3 regions of the Paraglaciecola sp. 25GB23A genome follow, and region 3 is predicted to be linked to each of the others. Evidence: predicted binding sites of a transcription regulator. Region 3 holds the regulator's gene; each other region holds the start of a gene.
The links. The regulator sigma-54, encoded in region 3, starts transcription at its own class of promoters, with help from an activator protein. The targets are predictions, from matches to a motif close to GTTGGCACGNNNNTNGNNT.

Region 1 (10,858 bases), on a different contig from region 3:
GAGTTGATTAAATAGCAAGGAGAACATCACAATATACAGCGCAGCCATAGCCGGATGGATGGGCAAAATGCTGTGCCACAGCCCTACCATCAATGTTGCTAGCAAAAGGCTAACTGCAACCCTTTGAAAGCTAACTGGGCTGGGTCCACTCATTTGATCTTGTAGGTATTTATTCACTTCTGAGCTAGCTGCTAAAAAGGCGTAAGCTTTGTAAAGGGAGTGAGCCAACAAATGCAATACCGCTAACTCATAATACCCTAGCGCGCATTCAATCAGCATAAAGCCCATTTGGGCACTGGTTGACCAAGCCAAACGCACTTTGACACTAATACGGGTATGCACCACCAACGCGGCAATCACCACACTGAGTCCAGCCCAAATGAGTAAGGTCCAAATAGCCACTTGCGACAAACTGATGAGGGGGGCGAATAAAATGATCAAAAATCCCCCCAAATTAACGATGCCGGCGTGCAGCAAGGCTGAAACCGGGGTAGGCGACTCAACTACCTGAATCAACCAACCATGAATAGGCAGTTGCGCGCATTTAATCATGGCGGTAATCACTAACAATAAGCTAGCCAAAATCAATGAGACAGGCAGACCTTGCAGCTGAGCGATGTTGCTTGTCCAGTCGCTTATCCAAGGACTTTGCCAATGTGTATACAGCAGTAAAAAGGCGATAAACAAACTGAGTTCGGCGCAACGGGCAAAAATGAATTTTTTATGGGCGGCAAGAGCGGCGCGCGGTCGGTCTGGGAAGATCATAAGTAAACGATGAAAACATAAACTAATGGCGACCCAAGCCGCAAAAAACAGTGCCATATGGTTACTCGTCAGTACTCCCCACACACTTAATAGGCTTAAGGCAAACCAACGTTGGTAATAGCTTACTCGTGATTGACCGGCAAGATAGCTGCGGGCATAACGAGTTAATATTAAAGCGAGAAACGCAACCAGTGGCATTAATAGGTCAGTTAAGATTGAAGGGTTAAACCACAGGGCAGGAAGGTCATCGCTGAAGAATTTAATTACGCCGTAAGTGAGTGATAATATTAACGCCAGGCTGTAACACCAAGTCATGTTGCGCCACTGTCGTGCTACTTCGCTTTTTACCGATGCTAGGGCAAAACAGCAACCGACTGAAAGTATGAGTACGGAGAGGAGAATTTGCATAACCATTGAATTCCACATTTATAAGTGGCAGTAGTATGCAAATTCAATTTCATTCAGTAAAATAGATAAATATTATGTAACCGTTCTGAATTAGAGAACTATGAGCCGTTTAAATTATCACCATCTATACTATTTTTGGCATGTTGCTAAAAGTGGCAACTTAACGCAATCAGCCCAAGAGTTGCATACTTCTCAATCTGCATTATCTAGCCAAATCAAGCAGTTAGAGCACGCTATGGATGTGACATTGTTTGAGCGACGCGGGCGTAAATTGATCCTCAGTCAAGCCGGACAGCAGGCCCTTATTTTGGCACAAGACATCTTTAGTAAAGGTGAAGAACTCGAGTCATTGTTAAAGGGAGATTTACAGTCGGCAGTTCAACCACTGCGTATTGGTGTGATGTCGATTATGTCGCGAAATTTTATTGAAGCCTTTATTTCGCCGCTGTTACAGCGACAAGATGTGCAATTTACCTTGGTTTCCAAAGGCATTACCAACCTGTTGCATGACCTGTCAAATCATCAGCTCGATGTGGTGCTATCTAATGTGAATGTGGCGGTAGATGCCGGTAATTTATGGCAAGTGCAATTACTGGGACGCCAACCGCTGTCAATTGTCGGTCCACCTACACTAAAACCACAAAGGGATTTCCCTGCTGGATACCAAGATTTTCGCTGGGTAGTACCAGGCAAACAAAGTGAAATTCGTGCCAGCTTCGATGCATTCTGTAGCCACTTTCAGTTTGAACCTAATATCCATGCCCAAGTTGATGACATGGCCATGTTGCGCCTACTTGCTCGTGACAGTGGTTCACTGGCCGTGTTGCCTAAAGTTGTTGTTAAGGATGAACTAGCTGCCGGTGTATTAATCGAATACTTGAGTTTACCTAAGGCTTTTGAGCATTTTTATGCCATAACCGTAAAACGCAGTATTCGTCCGCCCTTACTCGATGAGTTGCTAAGCAAATCGATTTTTCGTTAATTAAGTAGCCATTTGAGCACAACTAAATCAAGTTCGCTGCCACAAGCAAAACGAATAAAAATCGAGCTGTAAGTTTTAATTTGTTTATTTATTGGTCGTTGGACACTTTAGCCATATTTTCATTTTCTGCTCCTAGATATCATGAACTCAATCTAACAAGCTCAGAACTTGTTACCTCTCATCAATTGTAAATAAGGCTGTATTCAGTGAAAAACTTTTTAGCGTTTGTGTTTTTATGCACGGCAAACCTGCCATTCCTTGCCACAGCAGGAATCATTAATTTCGGTGATGCCGACAACTATATATTTGCTACAGCGAGCACTGAGCAATGGAGTGGTAATTTACTGCTGGGCTCAGAAGCGCATATTTTTGGTAGTGTTGCCGCTTCAAAGACATTGGAACTAGGTGCGGGAGTTATTGTTGACGGTGATGCTTGCGCGGGTATCACTAATAATTGGGGAGCGACTGTTGCAGGTGCGGCAGGTGCTTGTACAGACTTTACGCAACTGGCCAATGATATTAGTAGCGCGGCAGCTCAAGCTCAAACGTTTATCGGCGCCAATTTGGGTAATGTGTCAGGGAATTCACAATTTATAGGTAATGGATTTCAGTCTTTTGTAATCAATGACTTACTGCTTGCTGGTGGTGATACCTTGACTGTTTTGGGTAGTGTGGAAGATTATTTTGTGTTTAATATTTTTGGACAGGCCAAGTTAGGCTCAGGTGCAAACATCCTACTGTCAGGCGGTGTTGCTGCTGAAAATGTTATTTTCAATTTTGTGGCAAACCCGGTCGCTCAAAGTTTTGAACTGGGCGGTGCTAATATCAGTGGTACGTTTTTATCATCTGGACGCACGTTTATTATCGGAGACGGCGCTACATTAAATAATTCGCGATTTTATTCGACTGAAAGCATTGTTGCTAACGTACAAGACGTGCGTTTTCCTATCAGCGCTGAAGCTAACGTACCGGTGCCAGCCACGTCTACCTTTGCGCTTTTCGCAATAGGAATGATGGGTTTAGTGATACGTCGGTTTAACAAAATCTTAAGTTAAATAATAAGTGTCGCAGCTTGTCTGCAGTTCACATTAGATAGGCAGACAATATTTTTGGCCCTCTAACACAAAATTATTGTTAGAGGGTTTTCAGTTTTATGGCTTTAATTACTCATTAAAGAACTTACACAAATTACTGACATAGCGAGTGTAATAGCACTTCAATCAATTAATTTAAATCAGCTAATAACTGCTTTATTTCTGAAAAATTTTGAATGTGCAGCAACTCGGCTTTTTGTTCTAAAACACTAAAATCGTTATGACCCGCGGCGGCGAAATATAAACACGACAGCATAAACAGTATTAATTCATCTTGTTCGCTACCTTTTGTACCTGAATGGCTAACTTTATCTAAATGACCAATGTGTTTTACTAAACTCGCGTCAAGATGCCATAACGACAACATCAGAGACGAAGCGCCATAAAGACTGATCGCCATAGATTCTCGGATATGCTCATTCAGTGATTGCAGATCTTCGATACCTTGTAATGAATACAGCACCAACTCATGTTTATAGGTACTTTTATGACTTAATAAAAATATCCCTAACAATGAAAACACTAACACTTGCTCAGTCAGGGCTATGTCGAACTTAATATCTGCGCTCAACAACTTGCGTAAACGTTGAAATAATTTTGGCGCCAATAGAAAAGCTTGGCTGTATTGCTCAATAATGACCTTCTCTACGTGCTCTTGCAGTGCATCTTTGACTGCATAGACAATAGCAAAATTAACCACAGTCCCAATACCTAGATTTCGGCTAATGGCTTCTTGCAGTGTTTTTGGGGTTCTACCATAAATGGCTTTACTTGCTTGGCCCATAATACGACCTGAAAAAACCACGTCCTTACCAACAATATTAAGTACCCTTTGCAGGTCAAGATTACCTTGATCTTTCTCTTGCAGTAGTTGCTTACAGCTGCCGGGCATTGGCGGCATATTTTCAGCTATTTCTGTTAGCTTTAGATAGTTATTTTCTACGCTAGTCATTAAGGATAATTCACGAAACTGCGAGGGGGTAATGCCAAACTTTTGTCGAAATGCCCGTTCAAATGTTGCCCGTTCTGAATACCCCAACTTAATGGCCAAGTCATCAATCTTGCTTTGCATGGTCAGCAATGCTGTAACGCATAGTTCATTTAAAAATTTACTTTGAATCAGTTTATAACTCGTTTCTTCTAGAGTGAGTTTACGCCTAAACGAGGTCATGCTCATGGCCAAAGCCGAAGCACACTGCTCAATAGTCAATGAGGCAGGTAAATCACTTTCGCTCAGTAAGCGATTAACCGCTTCAGTCAGTAAAAAAGTAGGTTGGGGCTTATTCATCAGCATTAATCTTTAGTTTGAGTATCATCACAAAGCTTAGCTTTTTGAAAATGATAACTGCGCTGTCATTATTTTGGGCTTTCATTTTTGCTTAATCCGCTTACGGTTGTGAGTCAACAGTCGCTAAATAATATCAATATGTTGGTTTTCTATAAATTGGACAGTTTAGCCATATTTCCATTTCTTTTCGCTCGGTATTATCCACACATCAATTGGCATTAATTTGGAAAATGACTATGAAATTTAAACTTATTACCACAGCTTTACACGCAATGATTTTGTCTTTTAGCTGCCTTGCAGTCAATGCCAACGCAACCATCATATTCGCGGAAGATTTTAGTGGTGGCAGCTCAGCACTAAAAAACTCTTCTTTTGTTTCTTGGGTAGACTCCGATGGTGGTGGATTTGAAGTTTATGGTTCTACTAGTTCAGGTCCGCGCGGTATGATTGGCACCTACGATCATGACAATAACCCAAGCACACCTAACATTAGCTTACCCGGTGCTCTTGAAGTTAACGACGATAGCGGTAATGTTCTGCTCACCGCTACTTTTACGCTCGATTCAATCATAGCGTCAAATCAAACTGGAATTCTTTCGTTTTTTGGCGGAGTCAGAGGTGGCAATGCAAATGGTGCAAGCGTTGAAATCTTCAATTTGACTGCAAATACGTCTATATCAGGTTTATTGAATCCTAATTTAGGTGCTAGAAACTGGGTTTATAATGAGTTTCGTTTTGCATCACCAGCGGCCAATATTGGCGACCAAATACAATTTCGCTGGCAAGGAGGCGGAACCAACTCTGCCAATGGTCAAGAAGTTGCTTTAGTTTCGTTTTCAATTGTTGATGCACCAGAGCCAGCACTTTCAGCTGTTGATGTACCTGAACCAGCCGCGCTTGCCCTTTTTGCCTTAGGAATGATTGGCTTGGCTTCTCGTCGAAATAAGAAAAACTCTTAATATAGGTTCGATGGCAGCGCAATTAATCGATGACGCTGCCATCTTCGACCCTTCACATGTTGTTAATCTTCAATAAAAAACACCTACTCATTTTATAGGTGTTTTTTGTTATAAAGCTGCCTTATTCGACCAAGTGATGTTGTAAATAGCGTTTGACTGCATCATTAAACGGCGAGGTATCTGCCGACACAATAATCGTTTTAAGAAATTTGTCTTTCTTGTCCCTCCCAGTAGGGCTTACGCAATTCGGTCTTAAGTACTTTATTCGCACCCGATAGCGGAAACGGTGTCGTTCTAAATTCAATGCTGTGTGGGCACTTGTATCCAGCAATCAGGGTATGGCAGTGCTTTTTTAAGGCTTGTGCGCTTATCTCAGCACCGGGGTGCAGTATGACCAAAGCATGCACGCTTTCACCCCATTGCTCGCTTGGAATTCCAATCACGGCACTAGTAGCTACGGCCGGATGCTGGCCCAGGGCGTTTTCAACCTCGGCCGAATAGACGTTCTCGCCGCCGGTTACAATCATGTCTTTTACGCGGTCCATGAGGAAAATAAAGCCGTCCTCATCCATATAGCCTGCATCCCCTGTTAGTAACCAACCGTCGCGGATTGTTTCGGCAGTAACTTCGGGTTTGTTCCAATAACCCAACATGGTGGTTGGCCCTTTAACTGCGATTTGCCCTACATCGCCGCGTGGCAATTCCTGCATGTCGGCGTCGACCACCTTGATCTCGCAGACTCGCGTTGCACGCCCTGCTGAACGCAATTTGCCCGCTTTTGGCCCTTCTAAAACATGATAGTCTGCAGACAGCACAGATGCGATGGGGCTTAGCTCAGTTTGACCAAACGCTTGTATGAAAGAGCTGTTAGGAAACTTTTTAAACGCATTAACGAGGACGGCCTGGGTAATCGGTGAAGCGCCATAGGCTATCTGACGCAAGGACGATACATCGGTCTGTGCCAGTTTGTCACTTTGCATAACCAACTGCAGCATAACAGGCACCAGCAACACTTGACTGGGTTTGTGTTTTTCGATGGCCGCTAGTGTGCCATCAGGTGTGAACATCGGAATAATCACATGGGTTCCGGCCATAAAACTGACTGCACTAAACCAAATTAAATCAGCAATATGAAACATCGGAGCAGCGTGCAGATAGACGGTACCTTCAACCATGTTTAGCTCATGAGCATTAGCCACACCGCCTACATAAAAGTTGGTATGCGACAACATGACGCCCTTAGGGAAACCCGTTGTACCACCGGTATAAAATATGCCCGCTAGATCATCGCTGCCTCGACCTGCATCCTCTGCAGGTGCATTGCATGCCACAATGTTTTCGTAATTTTCCATGCCATCAGGGGTCTCACCATCGCCGCAATAGATTATAGTCTTAAGGCCCTTAACATCAGCTCTAAGCTCAGCGGCGACCCCTTTGAACGTTTCATCCACGATGAGTATCTCAGCCTGCGCATCATTCAATGCATAGGCACATTCAGCTGCCGCCCAGCGAATGTTCATCGGCATCATCGCTCCACCACCCCAGACAACGGCAAAGTAGTATTCAATAAAACGGTCGGAATTTAGTGACAACAAGGCCACTCTATCCCCTGGTTTCATACCTAGTTGCTGCAAACCGCCAGCCAAGCGCGCGACCCGCTCCAGCATTTGGGTCCAAGTTTGTTGCCTGCCCTCATAGATGGTGGCAATCCCTTGGGGATTAATTTGCGCTGCGCGTCTAATAATGGATGTGATTTGCATAGGGTAATGATTCCTTGGCGTGGTGTTTAAAATTCTTGTTTTATAGACCTTAACCTCTTTTTACAAAAAAAATTAGCTCTCAGCTTAAAAAAATTAGATTGTGGGTATATCTTGTCATGAGATTATTAAATAGATTGGTTTAAAGTTAAAAGTCATCCTCTTGATAGAATGACTTTTCATTGATAGCTTAAGTAATTTAAAGCAAAGCGTATTTAGAATGCATACGACACACTGGCCAAGCGCAGTTAGTAAACGAATATATGCAATGTTTCGTAACCCCCCTCTAGCACTATCAGCAAGCTAACAACATCGACATATATTAGAGAATGATCCTGAGGTAGGTTTTGTCGCCAAGGTTTTTTTTACAGCATCTGTTTATCTTTTTTTGGTCGTCATGTTTTTGCTGTTAACGGTGGCTTTAACGATTGCCACTCATGGACTACTCGAACATTTGTAAAAGTTGAATCTAGCAAATTAGTGCATATCACCATCCGTACTTATTAATCTTATTTTGCGAGATGTGTTAGACCTAAGGAGTTAATGCCTTTGCTACTTTAAGCAGTGATTATATGTTCTAGACCGTTTATTGAGCTAATGTGTATACTGATCAAAATTGTTATGCTCTGGGTGGTGTAAGTGTTGTTCTCAGCCAATTTTATTCCTATTTATTTTTCGACAACAATATCTATAAGCTTGTTAACTGCATTACTTATTTTGGTCAGTGGGCTCCGCCAAAAGCTCCCCGGTTTGTTAGCGCTTGCTGGCTTGTGTTTGTTGCTAGTGGTCTACCAATATGCCACATTAAACTATCACTCCAGTCATGATGTGAATGAAGCGGTTTTTTGGTTAAAAATTCAAACTTCAGCAAGCCTTTTTGCGATGTCGACCTATTTTTATGCTTTCGCAACTTTGGCTAAGCATCCGAAGGCAGTGTTAGGTACCTACTTTTTTATTGCCTTATCAATCGTTTTACTTTTAATTAATAGTTTCGCTGAATATTCACTAAGATTCACTTCGATTGATGAACTGAAAGTTATGCAAATCTGGACAGGTGAGAGCATTACATTGCTAACGGGTAAGTTTGCGCTAACCGGACTGTTAGCTCACGCTACCGGTTTATGTATGTTATTGGCATTGTTAGTGATAGTGAAACGCCTATATCAAACTCAGCAACGTCAACTTGCAATGCTTTTGCTAGCAGCTGTTTTTCTGCAACTTGTTGCTGTCGGCGTAGGTTACGCGATAGATATTGGCAGACTCGCATTTGTTTATATTGCTGCTTTACCAATGATGTTTATGAATGTGGGAATTTGCGTTTTTGGGGCATTTTCTATTCGCTCTCAGACCAGCCTCATGTCCAAACTTAATTTCAAAACCCAACAACTTGAGCGGTCATTTTCTGAGTTGGCCAAGGTAGCCAACCAATCAGCAAGTGATGACTTTTATTATCAAATGCTAAAAAGCCTTTATGACATTACTGGCTGTGCTTACATTTTTATTGGTTTGACTGAAAATAGTGACACTACAGAAAAAAAAGTCACTACAAAAATATTTGTTGCTGATGGAGAAGTGGCTGAAAACTTTTCTTATAGCTTAGCCGATACGCCATGTGAAAAAGTACTGAATAATAAAACCTGTATTTATACGTCTGATGTGACTCAGATTTTTCCAAAAGATCGGCTACTTGTTGATATGCATGTCCAATCTTACATCGGTATTCCTTTGATTGGCGAAAACGATGAACTTATTGGTTTATTAACCTTATTAGATCCAAAACCTATTGCTCCATCTCCACAATTACTTGAGGCCATTCAGGTCTTTGCAGCACGAGCATCTGCTGAAATTCGTCGAGATAAAGTGGAAACCAAACTGCGCACAATGGCTTATGTTGACTACACCACAGGTCTAGCTAACAAGGCTCGTCTATTTGAAGTCGTCAACGAGACTTTTAGTCGTCGAGAAACAGATAAGCATGACGCCTTACTGATGTTAATTGATATTGATCGGTTCACCAATATCAACCGTGATCTCGGCTACGACGCAGGTGAACAGGTTCTGCGTGAAATTGGCAACCGTTTAATGCAATATCAAACCGGTGATATCTTCTTCGCTCGCAATGGCGGTGATGAATTTGCTGTGGTATTTCCACGTATTGGCGTCCAGCCTACCGCATTTATGAATGTTCAGTGGGAGGCGCTCAGAGCGATTCTGCGTCGTCCCGTGCAAATTGGTGCGCAACTAGTCAGTTTAGATTTTAGTATGGGGGCGGTGATATTTCCGCAACAAACAGGGCGTAAATATGATGTCGTTCAATGCGCTGAGAGTGCGCTTTCACAATCAAAATCAAAAGGCAGAGGATGCGCATCCTTATTTGAACCCGAACTTCTGGAAGTCTTAGAGCGTCGCCAGTATATCGATCATCAATTACGTATTGCCTTAAAAACACCGGGCCAATTGAGCCTAGTCTACCAACCTAAAACTGACCAAAACGGTACGCTTATCGGTGCCGAAGCCTTGCTTAGGTGGCAGCATAAAACACTGGGCTTTGTTTCTCCAGCTGAGTTTATTCCTATAGCAGAACTGAGTGACCTAATTATTGACGTAGGTGATTGGGTCATTGAGCACGTTTGTATTCAGTTGTCTAAGTGGCAAAAAGATAATTTTAACTGCAAGGTGGCAATTAATATGTCACCAGTACAACTATTAAAAACTGACTTTGTTGACTTTCTTTTTTCTCAGTTAGAAAACTATCAAATATCGCCTAATTTGATAGAGCTAGAAATTACTGAATCTGGTTTGCTAAATGATATTAATAATGCAGTTCAGGTATTGAAAAAAATCCAAGCTAAGGGCATCACTATAGCATTAGACGATTTTGGTACAGGTTACTCTTCCTTATCTTACTTGCGAGAACTCCCTTTAAATGTATTAAAAATCGATAAATCCTTTGTCGACAAAATTAATGATGAGAGTTCAGCTGAATTGATTAAAACTATTATAGGCATTGCTCATCATCTCTCAATTGACATTATTGCTGAAGGAACAGAAAGTATTGAACAAGTGGAATTGCTTATAAAAATGGGCTGTGAAGGCTTCCAAGGTTATTATTTTAGCCGCCCGTTACCGGCTTCTGAATTACCACTTTGGCACTTTAAAACAACAAGTTAATTTTTAAATATCTATCACAAAGCGTATATTCAAAATTTCATTCAGTAATGTTTAATATCCGGTAAGTTCTAAAAACCCTTTACCGCTATGACTGCCAGAAACGTCAACCATGCCTTCGTAATACGCAATAAGAGCAGGGTTCCATTGCTCATTTTTTAGGGTCTTAACCGCTATATTTATATCGAATTGAGGAATATTAAGCTGCCAATTAAGCGGCAGTTTGCGTTGGTTTACTTCAATCCAAGCGCTGGGTTCAAGTGATAAGTTTTCCTCAGTGAGTAGAGTCTGGGTGCCATTGGCTTGCACTAAGGTACCCGTTATATAATCCGCTTGACCTTCAATACGCATTCTAAAGGCCATTAATTTGCTGCCGTCGTCTAAGTGCAATGACAACCAATCCCAACCCAATGTTTGCCTATCAACTAATTGTGATG
Region 2 (10,858 bases), on a different contig from region 3:
GAGATTACGCAGCAACACAGATCTTAAAATTAAACATGACTTTAACAGTGGCCCGTCATTTACCGACTTAAAGGTCGATGTTAGCAACAAGATTTCCTATGGTGACACCATTACCGTGCGCGATTTAAGCCCAGGCCAAAATCCTGTGCCTACTAATCTGTATGTTCGTTTTCAAGTCGATTTAACTGGTGATCTTTTGAACAATGTTAATTATGACAACCCAAGCGATGGAGGCGCATCATTGGCTGATTATTATACTAATGCGACATTTTTTTCTCGAATTGCTAATTCAGGGGGGGATGCCAATGAAGATTGGCAGGTAGAGGAAACGTCTAGCACACATTCAAACGGACGTTTTGGCACTAATGTGAACGAAACGGCTACTATGAATTCAAGCGTTATTTTTGAAGATTTATTATGGCGCGGACAGGCGATATTTTTTGATTGGGCTTTCAGTGAAATGTTTAACATCGATATAGATAATATTGATGTGGGTTCAATTGACATACATCTGCAAAATGATCTAAGCCATACCATCATCACTCGAGCAAGTGTATTTGACGCTAACGGTAACTGGTTGCCCAACTATGTTATTGAGTCATCTGATGGTTTCGATTATGCGCAAATTTCTTCTGTCAATCCAACCAACCCTGTTAATGCACCCTCTTTAGCAGGATTATTATTGTGTTCTTTTATAGGGATGGTACTAAAAAACGGTCGACGAACTTATAAGAAGTGAGTTGTCTATTGATTAAGAGCGTTCATATAAAATAAGCAAAATAAACTGCTCATATACCATGAGCGAGATGTATGCCCGCTTCTGCTGTTCGCATCACCTTCCCTTTGTGATGAGTGGAAAGAGAAGCTGTTTGGCGCACCCACTCATCAGGGATATATTCAGAAAACGTCGTCAATTGAGCAACACAACATTAAAGGGGGCTTCTTCTAAGAAGTCCAAAAGTGCTTTTTCAATAGAAATTTATTGAATTTGAAGTATCCAAGTCTAAAAAGGGCATTAACAATCAATTTAAAATGCTCTAATAACAAAACCCGCGTTAAAAGCGGGTTTTATATTTGATAGCAACTTACAAAAAACTAAACGCCTCAGCAGTCCCAAACTTAATTACGATACGCTTGATATGACCGTAAACTACTTTTGGTAGGCTGTTGGAATAGATTGCTTCTGCAAAAATATTTACCAATTCTAAATAATGCCTACTTTTGTAGTGCCATTTGTCTTTAAAAAACTCAATTGGGTGTGACATATTTACCAATCAAACGTTTTCATTAGCTTCGGCAAATTTTACCTGAGCTTTCCAAACCGCTTCTATGAAAGGCAACACATGTTCAGCCTTTTTTGACCAGAATTTTTAATCCGCCCGAGTACAATTGGTAATTTCTCACTGATAGCTTTATTTTCTTGCTTTTACACAGCATATTTTTCAGACAGATTAGCTGCTAAACTTGGCGTGACCAGAGGAACAGACTGAATTTACATCATTATTTTCAATTATTTGCACTTAAGTCCTTATTTTTTCTGTTTGTAATACGATAACCTAATGGACTAAAGGAAAATCGGCTATTAATGAATTCACAACTCGCTAAAGATACTAAAGTACTGATTGTTGACGACCAAGTACTTGCTAAAGGCTATATGAAGTACTCCCTAGAAGAATTAGGTTTTGGGGATATTACTTATGTTGATAAAATTAGCTTGGCGCTGACAACTATCCGTAATCAGCGTTACGATCTTATTATTTGCTCTTACAATCTCAAACGAGAGCAAGACGGCTATTATTTCTATGATGAAATAAAAACCAATGGTGAGTTGCCTTCCAGTACCGCCTTTGTTTTTATTAGTGCCGATACCAACTCTGATTTAGTGCAGAGTATTATTGAGCTGCAACCAGACGATTTTTTAGCTAAGCCTTTTACGGTTAAAGAATTAGATCGGCGTTTAAGTCGTGTTTTGGCTCGAAAAAAAGCCTTGCACGCAGTGTATATCTGCATTGAAAAGAGCCTCTTTCAACGCGCTCTATCTGAAGTTGAATTATTTCTAGGCAATCCAAAAAACTCAGAGTTTTTCCCTCTTGCTTTAAAAATTAAAGGGGAAATGTTGTGTGCTTGCGGGCATTTTGCCCAAGCAAAAGACTTTTATTTAGCAATTTTAAAAGTACAAAATTTTACCTGGGCGCAGTTGGGACTCATTAACGCCTATCTTCGCTTAGATGAGGATGAGTCAGCAGAAAAGTTAGTTTTAAGACTGGCGTTTAAACCCGAGTCCCAACTGGCTGCTTATGATCTGCTCACTGCCCTGCAAATAAAACAAAATGATTTTGAGACTGCTCTAGAATGCGTATTGATGGCCAGCGAAATTTCGCCTCGTAACATTCGTAGGCACAAAACAGCCTTGGATTTATCCCGAATTACTCATGACTATGAAACACAATTCGAAGCGGCAAAAAAAATAGTACGCTTTGCTAAGAACTCCATTCACGATAAACCTGAAAACTACTTAAACGTTGCCAGAGCCGGTATTGACTATGCCATGACGGCCGATGAGGGCGACACTGATAAATTGATAAAACAAGCCAATGAGTACGTTCGTCAGCTTAAAGTCGCCTTTCCCAAAGCTGAATTACAAGAACAAATGAAGGTGATTAACGTTCGATTGTTGTACTTGGAAAATGAAAAGGAAAAAGCTCGGGCATTAGTTGAGCAATTAGACGAAGAAAATTGGGAAAATGAAGGGGTTGATGCCCTACTCGACAAAGCTAAAGCCTTCCATGAAGTAGGTCTAAATGAACGTGCTCAAGCCATTCTGGAGCAGTTAGAATTTCGCTGCAAAAGCCACTCTGATCAAGGTGAGATCTTTCTGCATTATATTCATCAAGAGATACAAGAAAAATCGACCATTAAGTGCAGCTCTCGCGAACTAAATAACACAGCCGTTAATTACTATCGTAAAGGCGATATTGAAAATGCTTTAACAAGCTTTACCCAAGCATTCACCATCATGCCAAAAAATGCGTCTATTGCCCTTAATCTATTGCAACTTATTGCCGCTAAATCCACCAGCCTCGGTGCGACTAAAATGAGTAATCAACTGGTTAAAAAGTGCATAAAAACAGTCGAAAACAGCGTACTGAGCGAAGAACAGCAAAAACGCTATCACAAAGTGCGTAGCGTTTTAGATGGCATGGCATAGTTAGCTATTACTCTTCTAGCTGTGGCTTAAAATGGTGGATAACGGGTTCACCATCAGTTAGAGCAAACATCACCTTATTTTCAAGTCCAATCTCTTTCAATTCTAACAGCACTTTTTGCGCTGAAATGGGCATTTCAATAGACAAATAGACTCTGCCTGTATTATCTGTTTTAACAATGGCGATAATCGATTTATCTTGTAAACGTTGGTCTGCAAAATCCATTATGCCATTATCAATTAATGAAATGGCCAAAAGACGGTTGCTCAAAGGTGAATCATTAAAATCTGCTGCACTGACATCAAAAGTAACCACCTTAGTACTATTAAAATCAAAGTCAGGTTCAACATATAAGTCCGACGATCTTTCAGCGCTATGACTCAGTTTATCCGCGTCAGGTTGGTAGTCTAAGGCTTGCGAAACACTCGGGGCTTCAACAGGGATTACGACTGGAGGCGGCAAGGCCTGACTTGACGTTGAATTAGTGCCGCCCCCACCACCACAACCGGCTAAAACAAAAAACCCAACAGCATATACCGTTATTTGTGTAATATTTAAAAATCGCTTTGTAATCATTTTCATAATGTTTATCCTCATTTATCAGCTTAATAAATATGATGTGGTCTTTCGGAACTTTGATACCAATCTTGAGCTTGCTGCCCAGCACTTTCTACCCATATTTCATAGTTTGGATATGCCCACAACACATCTATATATTCCCTAGGATAGCGCCAATCACTATTAATTTTTAATGCCCATGGTAGGTTATGCTCGTTTCTAAAATAGCGACCAGACTGCGGTTCTGATGTATCGTCAAGGCGACCAAAGCGACCAAAATTAAAAAGATCTGTAGGAGGGTAATCGGCGAAGTGAATTTCTAGACTGCGGTCATCACTGCGAAAGATAAAAAAGTCCAAACTGGAATGGGGTAATGCAGTAAGCGCAGATACAAAACTAACATCTAACTCAAATGGGATGGGGGCAAACTGCTCACACGTTATTACGGTGTTAAAATGCGCACACTTATCTTGTCCATTGGTTTGAGTAAATTCGTGACTATCTTGCCATAAAATTAATACGGTATCCGACTGATAGTTTTCTGCCCTTTTAGCAAAACTTTGACCACCAACTACAATATTAGCTTGGCTGACAATGTCGTTGTCGGTATTTAACAAGCGAAGACCAAAACCATTGTGGTTTGCTGCACCACGAGCATCAATATAGCCACTGAGTTTAAACCCACTGATCTTGCCATTAGCGTTATAGATAACTTGCAGCCTCTCTCTGATCACTAAATCATTAAGGTCATAATCACCTTGATTTGGCCAATTATCTTCAAAGGCAAGGGTCACCCACTCTTTTTGCGATGGGTAATAACTGCTAAACGCGCGCTGGTAGTCATCCGGAAACTCATCTTCAGCATCTATCACGCCGTCTGCGTCTTTGTCGTTAACTTGAGGGACTACCTTCAATTGGTTTGTCGCTAAAGCGCTTTCTGGCGTCACTTTCACGGCAAATACTGCATCATTAAAGTCATTATCGCCCCAAGTACGCGGTAAATCTTCAAAAGCCAGTACCACCTCAGACACCTCTTCGTCCAACAAAAGTACCGCGTGTTGACGTAAGCTCGGATCCTGTTCTGGATTAAGGTGCTGTAGCGAGTAGTAGTAGGGTACAGGCTTAGGTCTTACGCCTGTGTCATACCAATAACCATTTGCAGCAATAAAAAAACCTATATGAGTACCAGCAGGAAACGTACCTAAACTTAAACGATGTCCATTGGTAAGGTGTGGGTAAGACAAATTAGGGAACACCACTATTTCTCTCACGTCCGAGGGAGTTTGTGGAGGATTTTGTGGGTCAAAAATGAAATAACCAAATGAATTTCGATACCCAGCTCCCTCATGTACAAAGGTAATAAATACTTCCCCCTCTTCTACTAAACTAATAGTAGAACCAGCATCATCAGTTAAAAAAGCCTTGTTAATAGCACGCTCTGGCAGCGCATTGTTGATCCTCGCAAAAAAGTCAGCTGGATAGTCATTAAAATTCCAAGTTAAATTATTTGGTTTACCAATATCTTGCTGATATCCCACTGGCCATGGCTCTCCGTTCAGAAACGTCCATACATACTCACCATTTTGGGTTTCAGTAGAATGGACTGACAACGACAGTGCACTAACTAACCCGCTAATTATCAAACTCAATATTTTATTCATTTACTCCTCCTATTTTATTCATGCAATTGGCATATTTTTGATTCAGTTGAAGTGTTAGCCAGAAGTGTGCCAATGGCTACAGAGCCTATATTTAAAGGGGTTAGCTTAATAAGCCAGGAGCATTCACGATCTTTTTTGCAATATGCAAAGCAAACTGAATAAATCTATTGGGAATTTTGCAAACTAGATGGGCCGAGTCTGGTTTTGTCGACTCAAGCAATGTGGAGCGAATTTTGCTTTACATCAACATGATGTGACAACCAGCGGGTCAATTATGAAAAATAACTCTACCTTGATTTTTAGTATTGCCTTAAATGGTTATCAGTGGCTTTACCATAAAGAATTAGACTCTCACCATCAATATGCCAGTAAACAAGGTTACGATTATCAAGCCGTGACGCGCCCTTACTTTTCAAAATTAGGTGTCGAGTGCTGCTGGTTAAAACTAACTTTAATGCAACAAGCATTTAACGCAGGATATGAGGTTGTGGTGTTTTTAGATGCTGACGCCTTTGTACAAGCATCGTGTCCGCCTATTGAAACCGTATTTAAGCCGCATAAATATTTTTTTATGGCAAAAGGCTATACTCAACGATTTAACTCTGGAGTTTTGATCGCAAAAAATGAGAGCAAAGTGAGAGAATGGTTAAACCTTCTGATCAACCATCGTAATCACCAAGTAGCTGAGCAATGTAATGTAGGCTGGGGTGAAAATGGCCACATTATTGAGTTCAGTCAAAACTGTTCATTTATTCAAGAGTTGAACAATAAATGGAATAACACCTTTGACAGTGAGTTAGATGATTATATTCGTCATGAAAACTTTGGTCCTCTACGCACTAATTTTCTGTATAACCTCATTCATAAACTCATATCTCGAACATCAAGACTATTACAAAAAATTAATAAACCCATCAGCAAAACAGCCTTACAACTTGAGTTAGAAACCCAAAAAATTGTCAAGTACTACGCTATTTTTCGGCCTGTTAGTCAAGCGTAAGCTCGCTTATCTACTTGTTTTTTTCTCGTCTCAAAAATGTATCTAATTTTGAATATCCCCAACTGATATTCAGACTATTTAGAGCTCCTAATTTAGCCTCGTACGTTTTTAAATTCGTTTATTTTTGAGGTATTTTTTATTTGCAGAATGATTAGCAAAATAGAAAATATTTTTATTCTGCAACATGTAAACCCCTCAATAAAAACTAACATAAACCGTTTTAAATCAATTAGATACAAAAAATAACCAACTTGGCACATCTATAGCAATAGTCACTTTAGTTAAACTAATATTGCAGGAAGTGCCTTATGCTAAAGCAACCTATTCCCTATACCAATTTATCCCACGTCGAGGGGCAAACCAGTCGTAAAAATTATCGAGGTGAAAAACTCGATAAGCCTTTGGCCTTGATACTGATGACGGTTTTATTACCACTATTTTTAATCAATAGCGGACTGGCGATTTTAAGTCGTCAAACAATCCTTAAATCCATGTACAAAACGGATGCCTTTGGCAGAACGGTCATTTTGCATTCCTTTAACTGCGGTTGGCTGCCCAAAACTGCTTATTTATTTGATCTGCTAAAAGGCACACTGGGTTTTTGTGGTATATCCATGAAACACAGTTTTTCACCTTACACCCAGTTAAATTATAGTAATCAATATAACTGTCGAAGTGGGTTATTTAGTCTCTACTCATTACATCATATGACCGGATTGGTTATCGAAAATGAGCAACAGCTATTAGAAAAGCAACTTAACGGAAGCTACCTTGATTATCTCTTATTAATAACAAAAAGCGTTTTGTGCTTAATTCTGTATGGAAAGGGTAAAGAGCAAACACGTCACGAGGCAAAAATAAGGATATTTAATCACTCTCTAGCCAACGTGACCATGCAACAAGCGGTTAACTGGGTGACATCTGAAAGCCCAAACGAAACACCACAGCTTGGTTTTTTTATTAACGCACACTCAATCAATTTGAGTCTGAGTAATCCGGCTTTTCACCGCACGTTAAACCAGGCCGATACCTTATTTGCCGACGGTTCAGGTATTCGCATGGCTGCTAAAACAGCAGGATACAGTGTTAAGGAAAACACTAATGGCACTGACATGTTGCCACATTTATGCCAGGCCTGTGAGCAACAAGGCAAGTCAATATACCTACTTGGGGCTAAGCCAGGCACCGCAGAAAAAGCGGCAGCCAACTTACAAGCAACTTACCCCAATCTAAAAATAGCCGGCGTGCAACACGGTTATATGCCTAAAGACCAGATAGAGGACCAAATTGCCCGGATTAATGCCAGCGGTTGTCATGTTCTTTTAGTGGCAATGGGCTCACCTATTCAAGAAAGCTGGTTAGTTGAAAATCAAGCTAAGTTACGCTGTCAAACAGCATTAGCAGTAGGCGGATTGTTCGACTTTTATTCTGGACAGATAAAACGTTCTCCAGTTTGGATAAGAGAACTAGGACTAGAGTGGGTATGGCGATTGGTGCAAGAGCCGTTTAAAAAGTTTAAGCGCTACGTCATTGGCACCCCCTTATTTTTATTTCATGTTTTTATCTTAAATGCCGCATCTAAAGGAGCAAAATAATGAATACTCAAGCAATACCCAATATGTACCCAGAGCGCACTGTTGATAGTTCATCTAACTTTGCTCATCAAGGCATCCCACTGCCATTGCAACAACTAGCGGCCTTGGCAATATTGTTAATACTTAGCCCGTTTATCGCAATCGTGATGTTATTAATAAGTTTAGAAAGCCCAGGAGGCATCATATTCAAGCAAGTTCGTATTGGTGAATATGGTCGGCATTTTACTATGTACAAGTTCCGCTCAATGTTTTTAAAAACCGATAGCCGTTATCAAGAACCTCAGCCGACTGCTAGTGATCGCCAAGGGGTATGCAAAAAATATATCAATGATCCTCGTGTGACCAACATGGGGAAATTTATTCGTAAGTTCTCTGTGGATGAATTACCACAGCTTATAAATGTCATTAAAGGGGATATGTGTTTAATCGGTCCACGCCCCGCCTTAGCGATTGAAACCTATCAATATCGCCTATCTGATATGGCAAGACTGGTGGGTAAACCCGGACTGACTGGACTCTGGCAGGTTTCTGGTCGAGCAAACACCAATTTCGAGCAACAAATGGCTTTGGATACCCATTACCTCAACACACAAAGTATCATTAACGACTTTACTATTTTACTCAAAACTATTCCTGCGGTGCTCGGCGCTAAAGGCGCATATTAATTTAGATAGCTTTTATTTTATTGGTAACAGGGCTTAACTTTAATTGTGGCAACACAGTTTATTGTTAAGCCTTTTCAATATCATTAAAGCCAGAATTATTGGGCTTATGTGTAGCCCGTTTGCAGTTTAACTCATGTTTTTATCGTTATTTGTAGGCTAAATGCAATTTTCATTATGCAATTCGCAATTTGCAATTCGCGAAAAGAACAGCTCCCTCTCATTGCCTTATAAATATTAATCAATAAATTCAATAACTTAAAAAATAATATTTATTGGTATGGTTTCTGCAAAGTCTATATAAATGATGCAGGAGTGAACGACATGACAAACACTGAAAAAAACCCAACAGCCTTGGTATTAAGATATTTGGCTATCGGGTTAAGCCTTACACTCTTATGCGCTTGTGCTCAAACTAGCACTCAGGAAACCCTTTCTAAAGAACGATTTCACGGCACACCTGGTGGGCAAGGAGAACTATTTTTAAATGAAGCCGCACCCAAACGGACTTTTGCAATGGGTTTAGATTGCGCAAAAGTTCAAGACTTTGCTGCTCCATTAAATTATCGCATTGATCAGCCTCTACATCTGCCCTACCCCACTTCTGCCAGCAACAACAATATCGCTTTTGTTGACCAAGGTTTATTGCTCAGTCCAGGCGATTTGCTCAATGTGTTAATTGAAAATGGCGAAGGGTTCAGTGGGCGCTATGTTATTGATCATGACGGCGGGATTAATTTACCGATCATTGGCACCATCAGTGCCGCGGGCACCACCACTAACGATCTACAAAACCGCATCGAATTAGCCTTAGTTAGAGCCGACATTTTTCAAGCTTCTAGTCTCAATGTTGCTGTACAAGTATTAAATTGGGCTGCAATTGAGGTGTCAGTTGCGGGTGCGGTATTTCAACCGGGTCGCGTACTAATCAACAACAAAAATCCTAATGCGGTTATGGACGAAAGAACAAATGCATCGGGTGACTATTCAAATACTCGCTTATTATCTGAAGCGATTCGCGCCGCCTCTGGAGTTAGGCCAGATGCTAAAATTGACCAAATTATTTTGATCCGCCAAGGCTGGCAAGTACAGGTTGACTTGAGTGGAATACTCAGTGGTGAGCTTGTTCGCGATTATCCCCTAGTCGCTGGCGATAGAGTGATTGTACCCAGCACAGGTTGTTTTCAACCCCATTTAGTGCGCCCCAGCCAAATTACGCCCAAAGGCTTTCGGGTATTTATGTCTAATTTGATTGATTCTGCTGGCAGTAACTCATCAGCAGGTGTTGATAGTTACGCAACTAACATTCCTTATGGTACACGCCTACTCCAAGCTGCAGTATCGGCAAACTGCGTGGGAGGCAAAGAGTGGACTAATGCCCCTCGAACCGTCGTATTATCGAGCAAAAATCCAATTACCGGTGAAACTCAGGTAATAGAGCGCTCAGTTGAGCAATTAATGAAAATGCCACATTTAGAGCTAATCAATCCTTATTTGATGCCAAATGATGCGGTCGCTTGTTATGACTCAGGTATAACCAATTTGCGTGATGTAGCGGCGACCATTGTCGATATTATCACCCCATTTAAATTGTTCTAGGCTGACCATGAATTATCCACTTGTTCCCTTAACTAACTATGGCCGTTTCAGAGCGTTTATTTACCGCACGCTCAGAAAGCCCTATTTAGTCATTGCCCTTATCGCTTACTGCTTTGTTGGCTTACTGATACTGGCCTATTTAGCCAGTCCACCTCAATATGCTAGTGATATGGAATTAGTCTTGCCTGGCACAGGTAATAGTAGTTCCGTTAGTCTGGATGATGTGGGCCAGGTTGTTTCACAAACCAGCGCTCCCTTCGCTTCTGGTGGTTTCAATCCACGAGTAAACTACAAAGAAATGTTATCGAGTCGTGGGGTGCGCCAAAGAGCGGCGAAAAGCCTGGAATTAAGTCCAGAAGAATTTGGTCAAGCAAAAATAAAGTTAACCGAGCAAACCTCAATATTATTGGTCTCTATCAATGCTGGTAGTGAAGACTTAGCCAATAAAAAAGCCTGGGCTTTATACGAATCGCTGCAAACTGAATTAGACAAACTAAGGGAAGACGAAGTAAAAAGACGGGATAAAAGTATTCAAAAAGTTCTTGACCAATACCGCGCAAGAATGAACGAAAAACGT
Region 3 (10,858 bases):
CTATAATATGATTTATCGAATCGTTATTGTTAAAATTTGAGTTGTACTTATGTCTAAATTTGACCCCATTGATCATTCACATCGTCGCCGTAATCCTCTGACCGGAGATTGGGTACTTGTATCGCCTCACCGTGCTAAACGTCCTTGGCAGGGTCAGGTAGAAAAACCACAATCTACGCAAAGTCAGGCTCATGATCCTGATTGTTATTTGTGCTCAGGCAATACGCGCATCAATGGTGAAGTTAATCCTAATTACCAAGGTACCTTTGTTTTTACCAATGACTTTGCTGCCTTGATGCAAGACACACCAAAGTCTGAGCAAACAAATAATGATTTATTTACCTTGCAAGCCGCTCGGGGAACGAGCCGAGTCATTTGCTTTTCCCCTGCACATAATCTTACTCTGCCAGAATTGCCCGTATTGGCTATTAAAGGTCTGATTCAAACTTGGCAAGAGCAGGTCGCTGAGTTATCCAAAGAGTATGTCTGGGTGCAAGTATTTGAAAACAAAGGTGCTGCTATGGGCTGTTCTAATCCCCATCCACATGGACAAATTTGGGCTAATGATTTTATTCCAAATGAGGTAGCAAAAGCGGAAATAAACCAAAAAACTTATTTTGACAAACATAATAGTGCCTTGCTACTGGATTACGCCCAAAAAGAATCTGCCGATGGCAGTCGCACGGTGGTTGAAACTGAGCACTGGATCGCGGTTGTACCATATTGGGCCGCATGGCCTTTTGAAACCTTATTGATGCCTAAGTTTAAATGTGCACGTTTAGTGGATATTAGTGCTCAGCAAAGGGCTGATTTAGCCGTCGCCATCAAAGAATTAACAAGCCGCTATGACAACTTATTTCAATGTTCTTTCCCTTATTCAATGGGCTGGCATTGGGCACCTAACGACTTAAGCGAAACTGATCATTGGCAGGTACATGCCCATTTTTATCCGCCCTTATTGCGTTCAGCAACAGTGCGTAAATTTATGGTCGGTTATGAAATGATGGCTGAGCCACAGCGAGATTTGACGCCAGAACAAGCAGCCGAAAAACTGCAACAAGTCAGTAAGCTACACTACAACGAACAAGCAGGAAAATAAGCATCATGACAAGCATATTAAAAACGAGAATTAACACGCTTGATGCGGTTTTTACCGCCAGTTTTGGTTATGCGCCGGGTCGACACTTTCAAGCACCTGGTCGCGTTAATCTGATCGGTGAGCATACCGACTACAATGATGGTTTTGTATTGCCTTGTGCGATTGATTATCAAACCTTAGTCGCGGTTTCGCCCCGCGACGATATGACAGTCCGAGTTGTTGCCCTTGACTATGAAAATCAACAGGACGAATTTAGTCTTGATAGTGAAATTCTGCCTCATAGCTCACAACAATGGAGCAACTACGTGCGTGGTGTGGTTAAGCACCTTCAACTGCGTGGTATGGTCATTGGCGGGGCAGATTTAGCTATAACTGGGAATGTTCCTCAAGGTGCAGGTTTAAGCTCTTCAGCGTCCTTAGAGGTGGTTGTTGGCGAAACATTTAGGCAACTTTATCAGTTGGCCATGAGTCAGTCTGATGTGGCATTAAACGGCCAAGCGGCGGAAAATCAGTTTGTGGGTTGTAACTGCGGCATTATGGATCAGATGGTCAGTGCCTGTGGGGCCGAGCATCATGCCTTGTTGTTAGACTGTCGCTCGCTTGAGACTCAATTGATTTCGATGCCTGAGTCATTGTCTGTCATGATTATTAATTCCAATGTTAAGCGCGGCTTGGTCGACAGTGAATATAATACTCGTCGCCTGCAGTGCGAAGAAGCAGCTCGAATTCTAGAAATTAAAGCCTTACGTGACATTAGTTTAATTGAGCTACAGCGTCAAAAAGACAAAATGCCAGCTTTAGTTTATAAGCGTGCTCATCATGTTGTTTCTGATAGTGAGCGCACACTTTTAGCAGCTGAAGCATTACGTAATAACGACCTGAGTGCCTTGTCGGATTTAATGGCCGCATCACATATTTCGATGCGAGATGATTTTGAAATTACCGTCGAGCCAATTGATTATATTGTTGAATTGTTGTCGTCTTACTTAGGTCAAAATGGTGGTGTGAGAATGACGGGCGGTGGCTTTGGTGGCTGTATTGTTGCACTTATGCCTCATGCTTTGGTGGATGGGGCAAAACAATTGATAGCACAAAAATATCAAGTTAAAACCGGCATTAAAGAAGATATCTATATTTGTAAAGCCAGCAATGGAGCCGGTGAATTGTAAAAGTTAAGGCTGATGACGAATTTGTCGTCATCAGCAAAAGTAGCTATATAAAGCTTAATTTATGGTCTCGTGCGGCAGGTTTTGTAATCTTACAAGGTCATCATGTAGCCTAGTTGCCCACTGTTTGAATACCCTGCGCCAAGCGTAATTTTGTGAGGACTTATTATTACTCTGGGTTTGTAAGGATAAATCGCCAGTTATTATTGTCATATTACCGGTATTTACTTCCATTCCATCTTCAATAATAGCTAACAGTTCAGCAGTTTTTGAATCTGCAATAACGACTTGAATAGTAATGCTGCCGGTGCCTTTTTTATTTGCACTTACGCCCACGGTATCCATGCTTGAATCTTGGTATCGTTTACCATAAGGCATAAAATTAATAAGGCGAAATTCAATTGCCAAGACATTCTCACCTCCTTGATTCGTTGGCGTTAAACCTTGGCGCTCGGAAAATATTTTCAAAGCAAAGTCATCAAAGTATTGGCAAATTTGATCCATTTCTTGCCAATTAGAATCGCTCCAACTATCTACCAACTCTTGTTCCGCACTGTTATCAATTGTTAAACGGTCGAACTGCATGGGAAAAAAAATCACTTGTTTATATTTACTGAATACCGCTGGATCGGAGATAACAAAGCGGTCAAATGAACTGTCGGTAATTTGCACTAGATTAGAATCGGCAATAGCTTTAAAGTTCGCCACATTAGATTTATTGGAAGTCGCGCAGCCGGTGATTATGAGTAGAATAAGTGCAAGGTATATTTTTAACATAATCTCATCCCGAGTTTGTTGGGAGCCCAATATAACATGGGGAATTTATCGGTCTTATTATGAAATATGTTTACGTTAAAATAGAATTTCTGAAGGATGCCGTTATTCGATTAAGCGGGAATTTTTTGTTTAAACTGTGATAGGAGTACCAACAAAATACCGCCCAAAATGAGACAAGAAGATAGTAATAGATGCCAAGTAATCCCTTCATGAATAAACAAAATACCGCCTAAGGCAGCCCAGATGGGCACAGAGAGTTGACTGACTGCGGCGACACTTTTATCTAGTTTGGGTAAGACTTTATACCACAAGCTATAACCTAAACCGGAAGCAAGTGCACCGGAGGCAACACTGTAAACGAAACCTAGGAAGGTAATGTGAGTATCACCAAAGAAGTAGGCAACAAACAAAGCCAAGACACAAAGGGGAACAAGGCGAATGAAATTGCTACTGGTATCGAGCAGTGGTGATACCGATTGACTCCCTATCAGGCTGTACATACCCCACGCTATTCCTGCCACGATCATAAAGATGAAAGTCAAGCCATTGGGTTTATCTAGTTCAGGATAGACAAAATAACATAGACCCATTAGTGAGATGGCAATGCCGATACTTTCCAATACGGATAAACGTTTACCACTTAGCAGTGCAGCACCAAGCATAGTAAATTGAACTGCGGCAAAAAGAATCAAAGCACCTGTTGCTGTGCTGAGTCCTACGTATGCGTAAGAAAAACCAAGCACATAGATAAGTAAATTTACCGCCCCTTTACTGCTACCATATTGCATAAAAATTTTTGCAGAATGGGCGTTTTTAGCCACCAATAAGAGCCACAAAATAATGGCGGCTGATAAGAGCCGAATAATTGAGAAATCTAAAGGGTCAACCCATTCAACTTTAAGGGCCAATCGACATAAAATAGAATTGGCAGCAAAAGCGAGTAAAGCAATTAGGGTGAATAGAAATAGTTTTTTAGTCGACATTTTTTAAATCAGCAACCAGCTTGCGGTACCTAAAAAAGCGAAAATGCCTACGACATCGGTAATAGTAGTGAGTATTACACTGCCAGCTAGGGCCGGATCAATACGCAACTTTTTCATGATCATGGGTAAGGTAGCACCAGCGAGGCCAGCAGCGACCATATTGATTAACATGGCAAAGGCGATAACCGCCCCGAGCATTAAGTCTTGTTTCCACAACGCGATTACCGAGGCAATTAATACCGACCATATCACACCATTCAAAAAGCCGATGGCGAGCTCTTTGCTTATTAACCATTTTGCGTTACTCGCACGCACGTGGCCCAAGGCCATGCCACGTATCACCAAGGTCAGTGTCTGGTTGCCGGCTACGCCGCCCATGCTCGGCACTATGGTATTAAGTATGGCTAATACAGCCAATTGGCTAAGAGCCGCTTCAAATAAATCACTCACTGCCGCCGCCATTAAGGCAGTAAATAAGTTGACACCTAGCCAAATAGTACGCCTTTGAGTACTTTTAAAAACTGGTGCAAAGGTGTCTTCTTCATCATCTAAACCGGCCATACTCATCATGGAATGTTCAGCATCCTCACGAATAATATCAACCACATCATCAATGGTGATACGGCCTACCAGATGATTATTTTCATCCACCACAGGGGCAGACAACCAATCGTAGCGCTCGAATAAGCTGGCCACTTCATTATCTGGCATATTGACCGGGATGGCTTCTGAACTTTTTATTAATGTATGCACTTTAGTGTCGGAGGCGGCTGTGACTAAAGTAGTGAGAGAAACGCCCCCTATCAACTTATCGTCGCGATCGACCACGTACAAAGTATCAGTATTTTCTGGAATTTGACCTTTAAGACGAAGATAGCGCAAAAACACTTCAACACTAATTTCAGGACGCATGGTGATAGTGTCGGTGTTCATAATGAAACCGGCGGTTTCTTCACCGTATGACAAACCCTGCTGGGCGCGGAGTCTGTCTTGCTCATCCATGGAAGCTAGTAAATCTTGTGAAACGGCTTCCGGTAAACCACTGAGGGTTTCGACTAAATCGTCGGTGTCCATTTCCTCAAGAGCGTCAGCCAGTTTTTCTGGTAACATTTGACGGATGATGCCGTTACGCACATCTTCTGATAACTCTTCAAGCACATCACTGTATGAATCTGGTTCAATCAATTGCCAAATTTCAGTTCTTATGCGGCTGCGGCTCGACTCTAATAACAAAGCTACGTCACAGGGGGCGACACTGCGTAACATCGCTTGCACTTGCACAAAATCACCGCTATCAAGCGCCGAGTTAATGGCCTGTAATTGAGAGTTGGTGCTTTTTGCGTCGAATGTATCAGGCATAATGGTAGACAGTTTGTCCTTAAAAATGGATTGTCGAATGATATACGTTACTAGTAGAAGGATTAATATTTAAAGAGTAAACCTAGTGAGCCTAGCAACAATGTTAGTTCAGAGTGAATAGTTTAGTTGGATTAAAACATGATTATAATGATCGAACTCAGTATCACTCTTGTTCGTTAAAACGTCCGGCTATCAACGCTTCTACTGCAGCCAAGGCTTCGACCGCATCTTCCCCCTGACTGACGACATTGAGCTCTTTACCCTGATTACCCTCCAGCATCATTAAACCTAAGACACTGTTGGCCGATGCTTGTTTGTCGCCTAAATGTAAGGTCACAGTAGCGGAAAATTTGTTAGCTAATTGCACCAACTGGGTTGCAGCACGGGCATGTAAACCAAGCTTGTTTACGATGACTATTTTTTTTTCAAGTATAGGCATAATTAGTCTGTCATATCTTCAAGGTGAAGTGCTTATTGATTTAAGGTCCGGTGCCTAATTTGTACATCAGGGTGAGAATCACTAAAGGTCTTAGCTAAGGCTTCAGCCACATACACCGAGCGATGTTGTCCACCGGTACACCCAATGGCTATGGTTACATAACTGCGATTGTTACGCTCCAAATGGGGTAACCAAGTCGCTATTAAATTTTGTATTTGCCATATAAATTTAGTCACTAAGGGTTGAGAACCTAAAAATATTTGTACCGGACTATCTAAGCCAGTCAAATGTTTAAGGTCGGGTTCCCAGTGTGGATTTGGCAGAAATCGAGCATCAAATACATAATCGGCATCCTTAGGAATGCCGTACTTGAAGCCAAAGGATTCAAACACCAAGACAAGTCTAGAGCTTTTTTTACCCAAAATTCTTTCACGCACCAATTCAGCGAGTTGATGAACCGATAATTGGTCGGTATCGAGATAAAGATCGGCGCGCTCAGCAATAGGTGCAAGTAGTATTGATTCTGCTTGAATAGCTTCGGCTAGTGATTTATTTTGTTTCGAAAGAGGGTGCAGACGACGGGTTTCACTGAACCGTTTGACTAATATGTCATCACTCGCATCGAGATAAAGAATTGTCATATGCCAAGTGGATGGCAGATAATCGAGTATCTCCACCAAATCATTCGGGTCTTTGGGTAAGTTGCGTACATCGATACTGACAGCCACTTGATCATACTCGTCAACCACAGTGTGAGTCAGAGTGGGCAATAGATTGACGGGAATATTATCGACACAATAATAACCGAGATCTTCCAATGCTCTTAAGACAACAGATTTGCCAGAACCAGAACGGCCACTAATAATAATCAGTTTCATATCAGTTCATCACCTTAAATAATTCTTCATCGCTTTGAGCTGCACGCATTCGATTTAAGGTGTCTTTATCAGTGAGTTTTGCTGCAATAACTGACAAGGTTCCAAGATGTTCATTCGCCTGTTCTTCTGGAACCAATATTGCGAAAAAGATATCAACGGGTTGTTTATCGATTGCATCGAATTCGATGGGCGTATCATTGGTCATAACCACAGCAACCACTTTTTTGAGATCTTTTAAACGGCCATGTGGCAATGCAATTCCATTACCGATACCGGTACTGCCCATTTTTTCTCGGTTCATTAAACTGGCGAGTATCGTGGCCTGATCAATATCGACAATATGCTTACTCGCGATATTGCTGATAAGTTCGAGGATCCGTTTTTTACTGGTACCCTGCACTGCACATAAAGTGCAGTCAGGGTGAAGAACGTCTTTAATTTCCATTATTTACTGAGTCACTTAATGGCGTTTAGCTTTTTCCTTGTGCTTAATCACTTGTCTATCAAGCTTATCGATTAAAGCATCAATGGCGGCATACATGTCTAAATGTTCAGCATTGGCGAAAACTTCTGCGCCACTAAGGTGAAGGGTTGCTTCAGCCTTCTGATTCAGCTTTTCAACATTTAAGATGACATGTACATTATTAATATGATCATAGTGTCGTTCAAGTTTAGTAAATTTTGAATCGACATAATCGCGTAGTGAATCGGTAATTTCTAAATGATGACCAGTTAGGTTTATTTGCATATCGCCTCTTCCTTTTTTAATTTGCCTATAAAAGACTCTTACGTTGGTTAGACGGAGGGATCAATAAAGACTCCCTATATTTTGCTATTGTTCGCCGAGCCACGACTATGCCTTGGTCAGCCAACAGTTGAGCAATCTTACTATCACTCAGAGGTTTACTGGGTTTTTCGGCTGCGACTAATTTTTTAATCAATGCCCTAATTGCTGTTGAGGAGCATTCTCCTCCCACATCTGTGGCAACATGACTAGAAAAGAAGTACTTGAGCTCAAATATACCTCTGGGGGTATGCATATATTTTTGGGTTGTCACACGTGAAATAGTTGATTCATGCATATCCACCATTTCTGCGACATCATTTAACACCATTGGTTTCATCATTTCTGGACCATGTTCAAAAAAACCAATTTGCTGCTGTACAATGCAATTGGATACTTTGAGTAAGGTCTCATTGCGACTTTCAACGCTTTTAATAAACCATTTGGCTTCTTGTAAATGCGAACGGATAAATTGACTATCAGTACTATTTTTTGTGCTCTTGCTCATGGCCGCATATTGCTGATTGACATTGAGCTTGGGCAAACTGTCAGGGTTGAGTTCAACCATCCAACGGCCATTTTTTTTAGTCACGGAAACGTCAGGGATTACATACTCGGGTTCGCCGACAATAAGCGCGCTACCCGGCCTTGGATTCAGAGTTTGCAGAAGTCGCATTGCTTCACGCAACTCATCTTCTTTTAGACGAGTCTTACGCATTAAGGTACGGTAATCTTTGCTACCAATTAAGTCACAATAATCGGTAATAAGCATCTTGGCTTCAGCTAACCAAGGTGTTTCGATAGCAAACTGATTTAATTGGATCAATAAACATTCTTGCGGACTGCGTGAACCAGAACCGATAGGGTCAAACATTTGAATGCGTTTAAGTACACACTCCACTTCATCTAGTTCAATTTCTTCATCGTACAAACTAGCGAGGACTTCGTCCGCACTAATAGTCAGGTAACCTGACTCATCAATAGAATCAATAATGGCCATGGCGATAGAAATATCTGTATCACTAAAATGCGTGAGGCGCATTTGCCATAACAAGTGTTCTTGAATATTGTCGGTGGTTTCTCCCTGAAAAACTTGGTCGTCATCAACACTAAAGCTGCTTGAGGACATAGAGGGAGCTGATGACGCGCTAATGTATTCGTCCCAGGTGCTATCTAAGGGCAAATCTTGAGGAATATCATTGTTTTGTAATGCATCCCCAGTCTCAATAGTTGCAGCATCCACTTCGACCCGGTCGTTTGAGCCATCAGAACCAAAATTAGTTTCTAAAGCACTATCACCGGTGGGATTTTCGAAGGGGTCAGTTACTTCTAATAATGGGTTAGAATCTAAAGCCTCTTGAATTTCTTGTTGTAAATCCAAGGTAGAAAGTTGCAATAGCCTAATCGCTTGCTGCAATTGAGGCGTCATCGTGAGTTGTTGGCTAAATTTTAACTGTAAAGAGGGTTTCATTTACTTCTTATGCTTAGTCCGTTGGGGTTAATTTAACCGTGCGAAATATCATGCCATGCCATAGCTTTACTATAGCCTGAATTGCTCACCAAGGTATACATCTCTTACACGTTGATCACTTAATACTTCTTGTGAGGTTCCGGCAGCAATGAGTTCACCATGGCTGACGATATACGCTTTTTCGCATACATCGAGGGTTTCTCGCACATTGTGGTCAGTGATCAGCACGCCTATACCTCTATCGCGCAAATGTTGGATAATCTTTTTGATATCATTAACCGATATGGGATCCACTCCAGCAAAAGGTTCATCCAATAAAATAAATTTTGGCTCAGCCGATAAGGCCCTTGCTATTTCAACCCGACGTCGTTCGCCGCCTGACAAACTCATGCCTAAGCTGTTGCGAATATGATTAATATTAAATTCATCTAATAGTGCATCAGCCTGCATTTCTCTTTGTTCAGTTGAGAGCTCTTTGCGCGTCTGTAGTATGGCCATTAAATTTTGATATACCGTTAATTTGCGAAAAATTGAAGCTTCTTGCGGTAAATAACCAATACCTTGCCTAGCGCGCACATGCATTGGTTGCAGTGTGAGTTCCTGTTGGTCGATAAATATTTCGCCCTTATCTAAGGGGACCAAGCCTACAATCATGTAAAACGTGGTTGTCTTGCCCGCCCCATTAGGGCCGAGTAAACCAACAATTTGCCCAGACGATACTTCTATACTGACATCCCGCACTACTTGACGTGATTTGTAGGATTTTGCCAAATGGGTCGCTTTTAGAATGGCCATTATGGTTGTGGATCCTGTTCAGGAATGGTTTGGGTTTTGCTGTCTTTAGCTTCGGGCTGTAAAATCGTTATAACTCGGCCACTACCTTGGTCTTGACCTTGTGCCATGATTTGCTCAAGTTCCATGTTAAAAATAATCGAGTTGCCTTTGACACTACTACTATTTTGTTCTACTTCAGCATTCCCCTCTAGAGACAAGGTCCGTGTTTGGCGGTGATATTCAATTTTATTGGCTGTGGCATGCACCATTTTGCCATTTTCCTGACGTTGGGAATATTTAGCGGGTGAGCCCATCGCCACAAACACTTCTTTATCTTGACCTTTGCTGGCATCAATCTCCATTTCATCAGCTTGCAGCACCAATGAACCTTGAGTGATAAGGACACTGCCTTTGTAAATTGACTTTTTGGCAATTCGATCCAAGAACGATTGCTCAGACGCGATTTCGATGGTTTTAGAAAAATCATCTTTACCAGCATAACTTATGGTTGAATAACCAACCGCAAGGCTGATACTAATGCCTAGTAGTAGGTTGGAAAACGGTTTTAACATGATCAAATAACTCATATTGTTGGGTCTCAAGGTTGGCCTTAAAACCATTGCTGTTAATGACATAATTGGGCCCAGTGATATTGACATATTGGTCTGAGCTCATGGTTTTGTCACTTAAATTTATTTCTACAAACTGAGTATTAACCTTCTGAGCCAGATTATCGTCGTCAACACCTGATATTTCGACGTCTGTCTCAAATTGCAAACGTTGATCGTCGTACAAAGTACCTTCATTTGCGGTGATGTTCCAAGGTAGCCCCGTCTCAGAAAACAGCTTATATTCAGGGCGTTTAAACAAAGTAAAGCCCAGTAAATCAAAGTGCTCCATTTTCTCAGCGGAGACCTGCTGACTCATTTTTCCTTCTTTATCATACAAGGTACTTCGCATAGTCAGTGCTTGATAATTAGGCACCCATGCTTCTTCAGTTTGAGCTTTAGGCTTTATTTCTTCTTCATTCAACCAATTGGGAACACTTAAGCCGAGCGCTAATAGAAATAATAAGCTGATGCAAAGTGTTACTCTATTCATATGCTAGCACCATAGTTGGCATTCAGT

Region 1: the regulator sigma-54 is predicted to act here: its motif matches at 4,749-4,767, upstream of ABKW31_RS19240 (PEP-CTERM sorting domain-containing protein).
Region 2: the regulator sigma-54 is predicted to act here: its motif matches at 5,481-5,499, upstream of ABKW31_RS16900 (LruC domain-containing protein).

Annotation. Positions count from the first base shown of each region.
Region 1 is NZ_JBDYKM010000023.1:13,166-24,023, reverse strand. It holds gene ABKW31_RS19260 (NADH-quinone oxidoreductase subunit L) at 1-1,173, opposite strand, end outside; gene ABKW31_RS19255 (LysR family transcriptional regulator) at 1,274-2,155, shown strand; gene ABKW31_RS19250 (PEP-CTERM sorting domain-containing protein) at 2,362-3,210, shown strand; gene ABKW31_RS19245 (helix-turn-helix domain-containing protein) at 3,380-4,537, opposite strand; gene ABKW31_RS19240 (PEP-CTERM sorting domain-containing protein) at 4,774-5,496, shown strand; gene ABKW31_RS19235 (long-chain-fatty-acid--CoA ligase) at 5,697-7,256, opposite strand; gene ABKW31_RS19230 (sensor domain-containing phosphodiesterase) at 7,893-10,424, shown strand; gene ABKW31_RS19225 (lipocalin-like domain-containing protein) at 10,476-10,858, opposite strand, start outside.
Region 2 is NZ_JBDYKM010000016.1:18,922-29,779, forward strand. It holds gene ABKW31_RS16885 (hypothetical protein) at 1-739, shown strand, start outside; gene ABKW31_RS16890 (response regulator) at 1,586-3,208, shown strand; gene ABKW31_RS16895 (hypothetical protein) at 3,216-3,788, opposite strand; gene ABKW31_RS16900 (LruC domain-containing protein) at 3,812-5,425, opposite strand; gene ABKW31_RS16905 (hypothetical protein) at 5,700-6,425, shown strand; gene ABKW31_RS16910 (WecB/TagA/CpsF family glycosyltransferase) at 6,734-8,020, shown strand; gene ABKW31_RS16915 (sugar transferase) at 8,020-8,685, shown strand; gene ABKW31_RS16920 (polysaccharide biosynthesis/export family protein) at 9,007-10,281, shown strand; gene ABKW31_RS16925 (hypothetical protein) at 10,289-10,858, shown strand, end outside.
Region 3 is NZ_JBDYKM010000003.1:287,756-298,613, reverse strand. It holds gene ABKW31_RS08595 (UDP-glucose--hexose-1-phosphate uridylyltransferase) at 50-1,099, shown strand; gene galK (galactokinase) at 1,105-2,268, shown strand; gene ABKW31_RS08585 (hypothetical protein) at 2,323-3,042, opposite strand; gene ABKW31_RS08580 (DMT family transporter) at 3,153-4,025, opposite strand; gene mgtE (magnesium transporter) at 4,029-5,384, opposite strand; gene ABKW31_RS08570 (HPr family phosphocarrier protein) at 5,548-5,823, opposite strand; gene rapZ (RNase adapter RapZ) at 5,856-6,701, opposite strand; gene ptsN (PTS IIA-like nitrogen regulatory protein PtsN) at 6,703-7,146, opposite strand; gene hpf (ribosome hibernation promoting factor) at 7,162-7,449, opposite strand; gene ABKW31_RS08550 (RNA polymerase factor sigma-54) at 7,475-8,956, opposite strand; gene lptB (LPS export ABC transporter ATP-binding protein) at 9,026-9,751, opposite strand; gene lptA (lipopolysaccharide transport periplasmic protein LptA) at 9,751-10,302, opposite strand; gene lptC (LPS export ABC transporter periplasmic protein LptC) at 10,265-10,831, opposite strand; gene kdsC (3-deoxy-manno-octulosonate-8-phosphatase KdsC) at 10,828-10,858, opposite strand, start outside.